2 regions of the Lactiplantibacillus paraplantarum genome follow, and region 2 is predicted to be linked to the other one. Evidence: predicted binding sites of a transcription regulator. Region 2 holds the regulator's gene; the other holds the start of a gene.

Region 1 (7,399 bases), 470 kb from region 2:
CTTTTCCACTTCATCCTGAATATCGGACGATGCCTATGGTTTGGTACATCCCACCATTGTCACCAGTCATGAATTATTTTGAGGGCCGCGATTCGATCAAAGATCCTGAGATGATTTTCCCAGGAATTGATGAGATGCGCATTCCAGTTGATTATTTGGCTAGTTTACTTACGGGTGGCAACGTCCCGGCAATCAAGGGTGCCCTCTACAAGTTAGCCATGATGCGGCTGTACATGCGGGCTAAGACCGGTGGCAAGGACTTCGACGCGGCTAAATTACAACGCGTTGGCTTGACTGAGAACACGGCGACATCACTTTATCGCTTGCTGGCGATTGCCAAGTACGAAGACCGTTTTGTGATTCCGCAAAATCACAAGGAACAAGTGGAAGATGCTCAGAGTGAACAGGGTGGCTTAGGTTATGACGAATGTGCTGGCTGCGCGTTAGCACCACAGCATGGCAGTATGTTCAAGAAGGCCGAAGCTGGTGAATCGACCAATCAAATTTACGCAGAAAGTTTCTACGGGGGGATTTGGCGTGATTAATTTTAAACAGTTAACAACGATGCAACCCGCGCTAGTCACTTTGTCGCGGTTGATCGACTATCCTGATGAGACGACGTTCACTACGGCTACCCGTCAGAATATCGTCATGGGCTATCCGGCGACTGCTCAAAGAGCCAAATTGTTGGCGACATTCGATGAATTAGCCGCCCAACCGTTATTAGCGCAACAGGCCCACTATGCTGGCTTATTTGAGATGAACAAGCGCTACACCCTCTATATGAGTTTTTACAAGATGACGGATTCCCGGGAACGGGGGACCATCTTGGCGAAGCTCAAGATGATGTATGAAATGTTTGGGCTGACGACGGTTAGTAGTGAGTTAGCGGACTTCCTGCCGCTGCTGCTGGAATTTCTAGCGTACGGTCACTTTGCAGACGATCCGCGACAACAGGATATCAAGCTGGCTTTTCAAGTCATTGAAGATGGCACCTATACGATGTTACAAAATGCAGCGGCCGAATTGGATGATCCATACTTTCGGTTGTTACAAGTCGTACGGGCGGAATTACGGACGTGTGTGGAAACGGGGGTCGCGGCATCATGAAAGATTTCTTTTCCGTAGTACTGTGGGTGATCTACCCGTATGCCATGTTATTATCGTTCTTCGTGGGGACGTTTGTGCGGCTGAAATTTTATCCGGCTAGCGTCACGGCAGTTTCCAGTGAAATGCTGGAGAAGAAAAAACTGATGATTGGGGCCATCACTTTCCACGTGGGGATCATCTTAGCCTTTTTTGGGCACATCTTAGGGATTCTGATTCCGAAAGCCTTTACGGACTTTTTGGGAGTTTCAGATGAGATGTATCATATGTTCGGTTCTTTAATGATGGGGACTGGGGCCGGGGTTTTAGCCCTTGCCGGGATGATTATTCTGACGTACCGGCGATTTACCAATGTCCGGGTGTTTGTCACCAGTTCTTGGAGCGATTTAATGGTCAACGTGGCGTTGTTGATTACGATCATCTTAGGATTGGCTTCAACGCTATCCGGTCCTTTACATCCGGCGTTTGATTACCGGACAACGCTCTCAGTGTGGGCGCGCTCATTGTTCTATCTTCAACCGAAATGGTGGTTGATGGCAACGGTGCCGTGGATTTACAAGACGCACGTTATTTGCGGCTTAGCAATTTTCGGCTTCTTCCCATACACGCGGTTGATTCACGCGATTGCAATTCCTTACCAGTACTTCTATCGGCGTTACATCGTTTATCGGCGGCGGCCACGAGTTTAGTGCGCCATTGCGAACTTTAAGCAAAAATGGTTTTTACGGCACGGATGGTGTGGTGAAAACCATTTTTTAGTTACAGCGATTTGCCCTGGTGGTTCAAGTTGTGGGCTGACTGCCGAAATCGCGGGCATAATCAGTGGTAATTTGGAACGCACAGATACAACTCCAAGGGGATATGTGCCAATTCGTTTTGGGGTGTTTCCCTAATAGGATTTGCAGTGGTGGGGTGCTATGCTGAATTTAATGAAGTGAATGGTGAAAGGAGTTTCGTCATGGCTAAGTTTAACTTTACGCTGAACGCTGCGCGGATGGACGCGAGTGGGCACTATGATTTTCAAAATGTGTTTGAATTTCCAGATTTTATTGAAATGCGGCCAACTTTGCGAGCAGCGGTACGGACGGTGGCTCGGGAGGCTTTTGAGCAGCCCGTATTGCCGGTGAAGGTGGAACGGATGACGACATCGCTGGAAGAACAATTAGAGCGTGAGACGCGCAAGTATGAGCGGCAAATCGGTGTTTATGATAATCAAAAGAATGAACGCAATCAGCTTGTACGGTTATTCACGCAGATTTTACAGGCCATCAGCCGAAGTGACGAAATTACTGAGGAACTGGAAGACATTATTTATGCCGTCAATCAAACTCGTCTGAGTCTGATTGGGCTGCCAGCACTTGAAGGTACTGGCGAGCTATACGATGCCGACCGCGATCGTGAACTGATTGCGGGGACGTACTATCATTTTGTGACCCGTCTGTTAGTACGGCCGTATTTACGCGATATACAGGGTGACTTGGTTCCAGAGAACGTCACGGCGGCTGGCCGCCACTTAGTTGTCCGGATGACCACGTATGCTTACCGCGATTGGGACGCGTACCTGGTCCATGAATACGATGAACAACATCTGATCAAAAATGAGAAGGGGCTGACGAATGCAGCGTATTATGACAAGCTGGAAGCGGTCGAATTAAAGTATGCTGATCATATTTATGCCGAGGTGTTGGCCGATACTTATCAGGAGTTTGTGAAGGTGTTAGTCCCTGATCAGCTGGAACGTTTTGAAATCATGTCGAGTGACTTATGGCCGTTATTGGCTAAGAATCCGGGGATACGCATTCGATTGGCCGCCATTGTCAATCGTCATTTTAAGTTGGACCAGGATGGCTATGAGCACGTGATGGACGCGCCCCTGCAAGAAATCAAACAAAAATACCAATTTTATCGTGAAAACTTTAGTTGAGGAGGCAGTTGCTGATGACTGTAGATGCACAGTTAGGTACCGAGGCGTTTGAAAAAGTGATCTTTATGCTCGACGTCGTCCCGACCAAGGACAATATCCAGGAATTTGCCATGCAAGGTAACTTGTACCCGGAACCAATCGATGAGACCGCGTGGGCGTTGCCGGGCTACCTGTCAGATGACTACAATATCTTCTTAGTCTTCGCCCCGAACGTCTTAAATCATTGGACCGTGACGTGCGCGCAAGTGACTATTGAAAACGGGCACGACATCACTGAAATGAGCAACGTTGTCCCGACCGGCACTGGTATGAATGCGGTGGCCCATGCCAGTAAGGCGGGGGCCATCGAACTATTGGCCTATTTTAAGACCTTGGAAGCCAATGGACTAGGACACTTTGATGATGAAGTCTGGCAGTATGTGTAGCGCGAAGGTTGGCAAAAATCTGTAAATTGTGATAACAAATATCGTAGTTGTTCGGTAGTCGTAATGGGCTGATTATTGAACAACTATTTTTATGTAATAAATGAAAATGTGGTTCGCATCAATATTAATTCTAGCTTGTATTTTTGTTTCAATTAAATACTTAATTAATTGCTTTTCAGTTGCGGCGGTCACCGTAATATCAAGATTACCTTGAACGTCGTCATGGCATAACATAATATCAAAGCTGCCAAGGCTAAGGCGATTCGATTCAGTACATTTAGAAAAGATTTGTGCGGTCCTGGATTGTCAGCCAGGTGACATAGTTACGTTGCTGATAAGTAGTGGTTGTCAAACATAAGAAATTCTTATTAAATTCACAGGCACAAACTATTTTACCTTCTTTGACTAATTTGATAGACTTAGGTTAAGAAAGTTGAGGTGACTGATTGAGATGGCTAGTCATAGGCAAATGATTGACAAACTAGTGTGGCGTTGTTACTAGCGCAGTCTGCGTTAGTAACGATTCACTAACTCAATTTTAATCTTAGCTCGGAAAAAGTAACGAGTAGTCAATTTTTAGGTGAAAGAGGGATTTTATGAACAATTTTCAAAATGACCCACAACCACGGACCATTAATACCCAAGTTGGCCTCCGTAGTTTCTTAACTAAAATGTATGGGTTTATGACAATCGCCGTGTTAGTTTCGGCCTTTACCGTTTACTTAGCGATGACCACGTTCCAAGCACAAATTAATGCCGCCTTTTCACAACACCCATTCATTTTCTTGATGATCTTCATTGTTAGCATGTTTGCGATGATTGGGGGCATTCAAGTCAATGCGACGCGCAACCCCGCGATGAGCTTCACCTTACTGATGCTCTTTGCCATCATCTTTGGGGTTGAAATGTCAGTGACCTTGTCCTTATACACGGGTGCCGTTATCACCGGTGCGTTCGTTGCGGCTGGGGCCGTATTTGCGACCATGGCGGTGATTGGGACGACGACTAAGCGTGATATTTCACGTATTGGGACGCATTTGATTGCAGCCTTAATCGGGTTGTTCGTCGCTTCACTGGTCAACATGTTCTTACAAAGTGCCATGATTAGCTACATCTTTTCATACATTGGTGTACTGATCTTCGCCGGTTTATCCATGTGGGACGCTAACCGGATGCGCGATATGTATTTACAATACGGTGACCGAGTCTCATCGACTGGGTTAGCTGTTACCGGGGCCTTACAATTATACTTGGACTTCGTTAACTTGTTCCTCTACTTTGTCCAAATCTTCGGTGGCTCAAGCCGTGACTAATCATTAAGATAATTATTAAGGATTATGACCAAGACGTCATAATCCTTTTTATTTACCAAAAATCTGTCATTTCACGGGTTTTCGGTGGACCGAACTCCCGTTTTACTTAATTGTTTGGTACAATTATAAGGGTAATTAACTAGTCGTTCGGCCTGCACTGGTTGGCGCTGAGAATCAGGCGACCGACCCGATGGTGTTCATGGCCTGACCAACGGATTTTTCATAAAAGCGATGATTTGAATTAAGAGATGGGAGCAAACTAATGGCAAAAAAATTATTATTGATTGACGGTAACAGTGTGGCATTTCGAGCGTTCTTTGCGTTGCATAGCCAACTGGAACGGTTCGTAAATCCAGACGGCCTGCATACCAACGCCATTTATGGCTTCAACACAATGCTTGACCACATGATCAAAGCAGTCGAACCCACGGATATGTTAGTGGCTTTTGATGCGGGCAAGACCACGTTTCGAACAGCCATGTATGATAATTACAAGGGCGGCCGGGCCAAGACCCCCAGTGAGTTTTCTGAACAAATGCCGTACATCAAGCAACTTTTGGATGCGTACGGTATCAAACATTACGAATTAAAAGATTACGAAGCCGATGACATTATCGGCACACTGGCTGGTCAAGCGGATCAAGCCGGTTACACGACGACCGTCGTCACTGGTGATCGGGATTTGACCCAGTTGACGACCGAGCATACCACGGTGGCCGTGACCGTTAAGGGTGTTTCTGAAGTGGAGCGCTATACGCCGGCCCATGTTGAAGAAAAGTTGGGGATTACACCGGCACAAATCATTGACATGAAGGGGTTGACTGGTGATACCTCGGATAACTATCCGGGCGTTACTAAGGTTGGTGAAAAGACCGCTCTAAAATTACTCAAGCAATATGGCACGATGGAAGGTATTTATGAAAATATCGACGCCATGAAGCAGAGTAAGATGAAGGAACACTTGATTGAAGATCGCGAACAAGCAGCCCAAGCCAAAGTTTTGGCAACTATCAAACGAGATGCGCCCATTGACGTTCAGTTGACGGATTTAACGTATGCTGGCCCAGACCTTGATCAGTTGGCAGCATTTTATCAGACGATGGACTTTCAATCGTTTTTAAAGAAATTACACCTACAGTCTGATGAACCGGCAACGCCAATCGATTACACTGTCTTGACTAAAGATAATCTGGCGGAATTGCAACAATTGACTGACCACGTGGACTTTTACTTGGAAATGCCAACGCCGAATTACCACACGTCAGCTTTCGCTGGTTTTGCCATCGGTGCGGATGGTCATTGGTACATCAGTCGTAATGTAGAATTATTAATGCAACCGACTGTGGCTGACCTCTTGAGTAGCACAACGATTGCCAAGGACGTTTTTGATATGAAACGCACGACGGTCGGGCTTAATCGTTTGGGTATTCAGCTAGGCAAAGTCGATTTTGATCTCTTACTCGTTTCATACTTATTAGATACGAATGATAATAGCAACGACCTTGGTAGTTTAGCCGAACAACATGGTTATACTGATTTGCCGAGTGACGAAACCGTCTATGGTAAGGGCGTTAAGCGCGCTATTCCTGAAGATGACGATGTCTTCTTTAGCCATCTCGCTCGGAAATTGGCTGCGATTGCCGATTTGAAACCACAATTATTAAAGGAATTGGCAGCTAATGAGCAGGACCAACTGTACGATGATATTGAAAAACCGATGGCCAATGTCTTAGCTCAGATGGAAATCGCCGGCATTACGGTCGACAGCAGTCGACTTAAAGCGATGGGTAGTCAGTTTACAGAACGCTTGAGTGAAATTGAACAGACGATTTATCAAGAAGCCGGTGAAGAGTTTAATATTAATTCACCTAAGCAACTGGGTCACATCTTGTTTGAAGAGATGAAACTGCCTGTGATCAAGAAAACCAAGACAGGGTATTCTACGGCCGTGGACGTTCTGGAAAAGTTAGCACCAGAAGCCCCAATCGTGGCTAATATTTTACAGTATCGTCAGATTTCGAAGATTCAATCAACCTACGTTGTTGGCTTGCTAGATGCCATTCATTCTACGGATCAAAAGGTTCATACGCGTTACTTGCAAACGTTGACCCAAACGGGCCGGTTATCGTCCGTTGATCCAAACTTACAAAACATTCCGGTGCGCTTGGAAGAAGGCCGTAAGATTCGGCAAGCCTTTGTCCCTAGTCATGAAGGCTGGCAAATCTTCTCGTCTGACTACTCGCAAATCGAATTACGGGTGCTCGCGCATATTACTAATGACGAAAATATGCAGGCCGCCTTTAAAGCGGGCGATGATATTCACGCCGCAACGGCCATGCGAATCTTTCACTTGAATTCAGCTGAAGAGGTGACGCCAAATATTCGGCGGCAAGCCAAAGCGGTTAACTTTGGAATCGTCTATGGGATTAGTGATTATGGCTTGTCACAAAATATCGGCATTACTCGTAAACAAGCTCGCAGCTTCATTGACGCTTACTTCAAAGAATATCCGGGTGTCAAAAAGTATATGGATGAAATCGTGCAAACGGCGAAGGAACAAGGTTATGTGGAAACTATCTCACATCGGCGCCGGTACTTGCCAGATATTAACTCCAAGAGCTTCAATCAGC
Region 2 (7,399 bases):
AACCAATTGGGCGGCTCGGATCCTTCAAACCGCTCCGAGCCCGTCGAATGGCACGGGCCACTGCGGACACCGCTTCGGGTTGACCAACTACCCGTTCATGTAAGATCTTCTCTAAGTTGACTAAACGTTCGCTTTCAGACTTTTGTAACTGTGTCAACGGTACGCCAGTCCATTCAGCAACCACCTGAGCGATATCTTCACCCGTCACTTGTAAATCATAGTGTGGGGTCGTCCCTTCAGTGGTTTGTGCTTCCTGATCTGCCTCAATTCGATCAAGGCGTTGTTTAAGTTGCATTTCCTGCTTACGGATATCAGCGGCTTGTTCAAAATCTTGCGCTTCAATCGCAGTTTCCTTGTCCTCACGTAACTGTGCCAGCTTATCTTGATTTTTGGATAATTTTGTTGGCTGATCCATCTGATCGATCCGTACCTTAGCAGCCGCTTCATCCATCAAATCAATCGCCTTATCAGGTAAGAAGCGGTCACTAATATAGCGACTAGATAACTTAACCGCCTGATCAACGGCTTCATCTGTAATTGTGACCCGATGATGTTCTTCATAACGTGGCCGTAACCCGTTTAAAATTTCAACGGCTTCATCCTCAGCTGGTTCGTTGACCATCACCGTTGCAAAGCGACGTTCCAAAGCTGCGTCAGATTCAATGTACTTTTGATATTCATTTAAAGTGGTGGCACCAATCGTTTGAAGTTCGCCCCGTGCAAGCGCGGGCTTCAAAATGTTAGAAGCATCAATCGCGCCTTCAGCACCACCGGCACCAATCAAGGTATGCAATTCATCAATGAACAAAATAACGTGGCCATCGTTATAAATTTCGTCAATCACTTTCTTTAAGCGGTCTTCAAATTCACCACGATACTTAGTACCAGCCACTAGCGACCCCATATCAAGCATCATCAACCGTTTATCGGCCATATCAGTTGGGACATCGCCCGCAACGATCTTTTGGGCAAGGCCCTCCGCAATCGCCGTCTTACCAACCCCAGGTTCACCGATTAATACCGGATTATTCTTGGTTCGCCGTGACAGGATCTGAATCACCCGTTTGACTTCCTTAGAACGACCAACCACTGGGTCCATCTCTTGTTCACTAGCTAGTTGGGTTAAATCCCGTGCTAATGAATCCAGCGTTGGCGTTCCTTCAGCCTTTTTACCACCGCGATTAGTGGCATTCCCCTTGCGCTTGCTCATGGCGTCACTGACACCTAGCTTACGAAGAACGACTTTACGCGTCTGACCAAGATCTAAATTCAAGTTCATCAAGATTCGCGAGGAAAGGATACTTTCATCAGAGAGCATCGCTAGCAATAAATGCTCAGTTCCAATCTTGTTAGCACCGAGCCGTTTTGCTTCATCACCAGCAACGGATAAAATCTCTTTGGCCTTTGGTGAATATGGTAAGTAAGTATCCTTGCCAACATTGCTCAACGTCCCATAGCCAGTGAACCGTTCGATTTCTTCGCGAATGTCATCTTCACTAACGGCATATTGTTGCAGCACCTTATTCGCAATTCCATTCTTCTCAATCGCCAAGGCTAGTAGCAAATGCTCCGTACCAACTGCCTGATGCTTAAAATATTTGGCCTGTTCCTGTGCCAGTACTAAGACACTCTTAGCACTAGGTGTAAATAAGTTATCCATTGCGATTCCTCGCTTTCTTTAGCTTTCGTAACGCAAGTGGTTCAAGATCCCGATAATTATCCGAGCCCGCAAACTATTTTCTAAGTCCCGGTCCGTTAAACCTAACGTCTCGTGATCGATGGCCACTAAAATCAACTGCGCTTCCCTACGATTTAAGACATCGTCCTCATATAGACTCTGGACGACTGCGTAGGCGTCTCGTTGTGTGATAGAATCGCCGATCACTTGAATGAGGGCATCTAACACATCAGCATCATCGACCAAATTAACCTTTTCAATGCGAATATAACCACCACCACCACGTTTACTTTCTACTAAGTAACCATTTTGGATCGTAAACCGGGTCTTAATCACATAATTAATCTGTGAGGGTACCACGTTGAAAAGGTCGGCAATTTCTGACCGTCGAATTTCAACATGCTCCGAGTCCGCCAAAATACTTTTTAAATACTTTTCAATAATATCCGAGATATTTTGACTTTGCATGTGCTTCACCCTTTTCATTATCTTTGACTAATATTGACTATTATTATACGAGGATAATGAAAAAAAGCAAAGAATTTCACCCAAACCGCGGACCAGTATGTCCTTAACGGTTGTTACAGCATAGCACGCTGACCGTTTGCTTTCAATTGATTGGACCATCTAACACGCACTAATGATTAATTTATGAGGTCCTCATATTCATTGAACTACCTATTTAAAATATGTCAAGTTACGTCACCGATCATTGTGTGCCATCTTAATAATGATGTCCCAGTCTAGATCACCAACAACTAATTTATCCGGTATGCGCAATCGTTAAACTCAAAAGTCGACTACTTAGGCCTACTAAAAACGCTAGTTAGTGTTAACTAGCTTGATCAGGACACTGAATGCCGCTTGTAAGGTATTACCGCTAATTATCAAGACGTGCTAGTAATGTGCTTAGACATGCTCAGTTCCAAAAAAAGGCCATAAAAAAAGCCAGTCAATTGACTGGTTTAGTTGGTTTAACCGTAATCGGGAAAACAGGATTTGAACCTGCGACCCCTACGTCCCGAACGTAGTGCTCTACCAAGCTGAGCTACTTCCCGAGAATATTAAATAAAAAGCCTTAGTACGTAACTAAGACTGTGTTAAACGATCGGGAAAACAGGATTCGAACCTGCGACCCCCTGGTCCCAAACCAGGTGCTCTACCAAGCTGAGCTATTTCCCGATACTAATGCACCCAGTAGGAGTCGAACCTACAACCTTCTGATTCGTAGTCAGACACTCTATCCAATTGCGCTATGGGTGCTTATTTAAAATGCCGAGGACCGGGATCGAACCGGTACGGTTATCACTAACCGCAGGATTTTAAGTCCTGTGCGTCTGCCAATTCCGCCACCCCGGCAAATTAAAAGCGGAAGACGGGATTCGAACCCGCGACCCCCACCATGGCAAGGTGATGTTCTACCACTGAACTACTTCCGCATAATAAATTATTAAATTGTAAATGCCGACTAGAGGATTCGAACCTCCGACCTCCTCATTACTAGTGAGATGCTCTGCCAACTGAGCTAAGTCGGCATGTGCGGGTGAAGGGACTCGAACCCCCACGTCGTAAGACACTAGAACCTAAATCTAGCGCGTCTGCCAGTTCCGCCACACCCGCATGATATTAAATCATGCCTTGTTGCCGGTCTAAACAGTTCTTACTGGTACGCCTTGACAACTATTTAACTTTATCATCATGTTGAATACTTGTCAACAACTTTTTTCACATAAATGGATAAATATACTTTTTATTGGATAAACAAGTTATATTTTTTCCGACAAGAAATATTATAGCACGGTAGCCGAAAATAGCAAACCCTATTTTCAAAAAAAGGATAACAAATTTCATTAGGCCTAGTTTTAGCGCCCTTTATCACCGAGAATCATTGACTTGCGTCGCTGCTCTCACCATCTTTATTGAACTAATTTGCAGTACTTAGCCTTCATTTACACCTCCATCTTGAAGCAACCCCTCCTTTAATACTCATTAATTATGCAAAAAGCGGGCTCACACAACTGTGAGTCCGCTTAGTCTATTCTAATTAACCTTGTTTTTCGATCTTCGTTTTGCCGTGCATGTAAGGAACTAACACATCAGGAATCGTGACCGTTCCATCTTCATTTTGATAGTTTTCCAAAATTGCAGCAACGGTCCGACCAACGGCTAAGCCACTCCCGTTCAACGTATGCACGAATTGTAACTTGCCATCGTCATCCCGATACTGAATGTGTGCACGCCGGGCTTGGAAATCAGTACAGTTTGAACAACTTGAGATTTCACGGTATTTATCCTGTTCAGGGAACCAAACTTCCAAATCGTGGGTCATTGCGGCCGTAAAACTCATGTCACCAGTCGTCAACGTAATCACGTGATAAGGTAACCCAAGCTTCTTCAACAATGATTCCGCATTGTTCGTTAGCTTCTCCAATTCATCCCATGAATCCTCTGGTTTAGTGAACTTAACCATTTCAACCTTATTGAATTGGTGTAAACGAATTAAGCCTTTAGTATCACGGCCAGCACTTCCGGCCTCTTCACGGAAAGCTGGTGATAAAGCCGTAAAGTAAACTGGTAATTTTTCGGCTGGAATGATTTCATCACGATAATAGTTGACCAACGGTACTTCTGCCGTTGGGATCAACGTTAAATCTTGCGTTGTGATTCGGAACGCATCTTCCTTGAACTTTGGAAATTGGCCAGTACCGTACATGGATTCATCAGTAACCATGTAAGGCGGTAATACTTCCGTATACCCTTCAGCTTCATGTTGATCTAAGAAGAAATTGTAAACGGCCCGTTCCAGCTTGGCTCCATCGCCAACATAGTACAAGAAACGGCTACCTGAAACTTTTGCACCACGTTCAAAGTCCAAGATTCCTAAATCTTCACCGATATCCCAGTGCGCCTTAGGTGTAAAGTCAAAGTGCCGTGGCGTACCGATTCGGCGTAACTCAACGGCATCTTCCTCTTTTAAGCTTACTGGTACATCTGGATGTGGCATATTCGGCAAGTGTGCAGCCATATCCTGAACTTGGGCATCAATTGTCCGCCGTTGTTCATCTAAAGCCTTAACATCCGCACTAACCTTTTGCATCTCCGCAATTTCGGCACTGGCATCTTCCTTATTGCGCTTCTTTTGTGAAATTTCGCCTGAAACTTGGTTTCGAGTTGACTTTAATTGCTCACTCTTGGCGATCAATTCACGACGCTGTTCATCGGCAGCTAATAAATCATCGATGTCACTAGCAGCAACACCCCGATGACCAAGCTGTTCTTTTACAAAATCTGGATTCTGACGAATCATCTTAACATCTAACATAACGACGTCTCCTTTTCACTTTTAATCGTAAATAAAAACAGTCTCTCCTCCCAATTGGGACGAAGAGACTGCGATTCGCGGTACCACCCAAGTTCAGGATCATGATTAATCCCACCCTTAAACGGATAACGGCCGTGCCGTGCAGTATTGCCTGCCCACATTGTCGCGCCGGAGTTTCGACTACCGATTCACACCACCCACCGGTTCTCTGAACGTCTACTTAAAACGCGCCGTGTTTAATATTCACTGTCTACTATAGAACATTGATTCCAAAAAGGCAACTAGCCCAAACTAGCAACTTTTTCATCAATCAGCCGAATGACTTCTTTACGAGCATCCGCATCAGCCACAAAGTCAAGTTGATCACCATCGATCTGCATCTTCGGGCTGTGGTCATAATTAGCATACCAATTCGTGTAGCGTTCATTTAAAGTCTGATAATATTTATACAAATCTGGATCTTGATCGATTTGTTCGTAAGAACGGCCCCGCTTTTGGATTCGCTTAAGCATCGTATCAAAAGAAATATTAATATGAATCAATAAATCTGGACTCTTTTGGTGCGACGCTTCTGGTAATTCCTGCATCATGTTATCCAACAATGAATCATAAATGTCAACTTCGGTATTCGTTGCCCGACCCAGATCACCATTTAAATGGAACAATAGTGAGTCTTCAAAGATCGAACGATCCAAGACGTCCAAATCGTTAGCAAAAGCTGATTTAATACTATCCAACCGTTTATTCAAAAAATAGATTTGCAATAAGAACGCGTACTTCTTAGGGTCCTTATAAAATAACGGCAAAATGGGATTATCATCAACTGACTCGTAAAACGCTTTAGAGCCAAAATGGTTGGCCACTAACTGCGTCAAACTGGTCTTGCCGGCACCGATTGTTCCTGACATTACAAGCATGGGGCGTCTCTCCTTTTAATCACGTTAAAATTTTGATTATCTCTAAAAGCAACACTACATATTGTACGCACCCCCGTCTCAAAATGCAATATCTGGTGAGTCAATTCAGCAAAAAACTTCTAGGCTTATTCACACGGGAATAACATGGCCCAGTAACTAAACTCACTGATTACCACGTTTCAACCACCGTTTGTGACAGGCCAGCATGAACAAAAAAGCACGTTAGTTAGTTCCTAACGTACTTTCATGGTATTATGCTGATTTAGCTATCGCATTTTATTTTACTTAGCAGCTTTTTCTTTAGCCTGTAACAAACTAACGTATTGTTCTAGCGTTAAGTTGTGCTTGGTCATAAATTGGGCACTGGCCTTACCGACATAACGGAAATGCCAAGATTCATAATCGATCCCAGTCGACTGCTTACCATCCTTGGTAAAGCGCAATACAAAACCGTAGTCCGCTGCGTGATTGATCAACCATTGTTGCCCCTTATTCTTATCTGATGAAGATAGCAACTGATTGCCGTGCGTACTATACCAATGTGTATTCATGATATCGGCAGCTAAGCCCGTCTCATGCTCACTACCACTAGGAACGGCTACGTACTCTTTCGTCAGCTTCAAGGCTTCTTTAGCCGTCTTCCCTTGATTTTCATAAGTTTGAATCGATTGATTCCAAACTTCTTTTTGGTACGCCACGGACCGATAACCTGAGACCAAAGTTGCGGGATAACCAGCTTTCTTAGCACCTGCTAAGAAAGCTTCTAACGGTTTGACAATTGAACTACGAACTTCAATACCGTCAACACTTGACTTGCTAAACGTCATTTCAGAACGCTTATGCCACTTATTAACGACTACTAAGTCGCTATCCGTTGACTTAACGCCCTTCGGCAATGCCCTAATCAAGCGTTGCCGCTTAGTTTGCGTTTTGGTCGTCTTGGCACTAGTACTACTGGCGCTCTTAGCTGTCGTCTGATTAGTACCACAACCACTCAATACGCCTACCAATGACACTAACGCTAATCCTGTTACCAAATTTCTCTTTAACATCTCTCTCGCTGCCTTTCTCAATTCAGCTTAGCATAGTCATGCCGGACTAGCTCATTCTTAAAGTCATGTTTGCGAATTTTTAATGATTCCGCTATTTCTCCTTTATCAAATTACCATAAATATCGATGAATCGCATCCTAAATCTGGTGGCCAATTGAAATTTCAATAGCACTAGTCTCAAATATGACCTTAGATTTTAAGCACCTTTATAAAACGTCCCTCACAGTGATATGCGATCAGCGTCCCAGGTCGCTTAGACCATCTCAAAAGTTATCGTCAGTCAAGCTCAAATCACGAAAGATGCCATAAAAAAATGCGCTTGACCATTAAATAGGCCAACGCACTTTTGCATTCAATAAAGCTTAACTCAGTTCATTATTTTTTATGATGCTGCTTGCGGGTTAAATCAACCTTATTCAACGGAATCATC

The links. Region 2 encodes CtsR, which represses protease genes until heat stress. Its sites were predicted from a motif close to TTGGTCAAAAAAGGTCAAANA; they were not measured.
Region 1: LP667_RS06225 (Bax inhibitor-1/YccA family protein) is a predicted target of CtsR. The motif match lies at 3,845-3,865, and genes of this name have one in related genera.

The regions. Positions count from the first base shown of each region.
Region 1 is NZ_CP032744.1:1,296,737-1,304,135, forward strand. Features, by position in the region: gene narH (nitrate reductase subunit beta) at 1-545, shown strand, start outside; gene narJ (nitrate reductase molybdenum cofactor assembly chaperone) at 538-1,110, shown strand; gene narI (respiratory nitrate reductase subunit gamma) at 1,107-1,796, shown strand; gene LP667_RS06210 (hypothetical protein) at 2,066-3,031, shown strand; gene LP667_RS06215 (hypothetical protein) at 3,046-3,456, shown strand; gene LP667_RS17010 (hypothetical protein) at 3,743-3,814, shown strand; gene LP667_RS06225 (Bax inhibitor-1/YccA family protein) at 4,053-4,769, shown strand; gene polA (DNA polymerase I) at 5,032-7,399, shown strand, end outside.
Region 2 is NZ_CP032744.1:826,626-834,024, reverse strand. Features, by position in the region: gene LP667_RS04000 (ATP-dependent Clp protease ATP-binding subunit) at 1-1,660, opposite strand, end outside; gene LP667_RS03995 (CtsR family transcriptional regulator) at 1,679-2,146, opposite strand; tRNA gene LP667_RS03990 (tRNA-Pro) at 2,663-2,736, opposite strand; tRNA gene LP667_RS03985 (tRNA-Pro) at 2,787-2,860, opposite strand; tRNA gene LP667_RS03980 (tRNA-Arg) at 2,868-2,941, opposite strand; tRNA gene LP667_RS03975 (tRNA-Leu) at 2,952-3,037, opposite strand; tRNA gene LP667_RS03970 (tRNA-Gly) at 3,046-3,117, opposite strand; tRNA gene LP667_RS03965 (tRNA-Thr) at 3,141-3,213, opposite strand; tRNA gene LP667_RS03960 (tRNA-Leu) at 3,217-3,298, opposite strand; gene serS (serine--tRNA ligase) at 3,723-5,000, opposite strand; gene LP667_RS03950 (deoxynucleoside kinase) at 5,282-5,917, opposite strand; gene LP667_RS03945 (M15 family metallopeptidase) at 6,199-6,969, opposite strand; gene LP667_RS03940 (amino acid permease) at 7,345-7,399, opposite strand, start outside.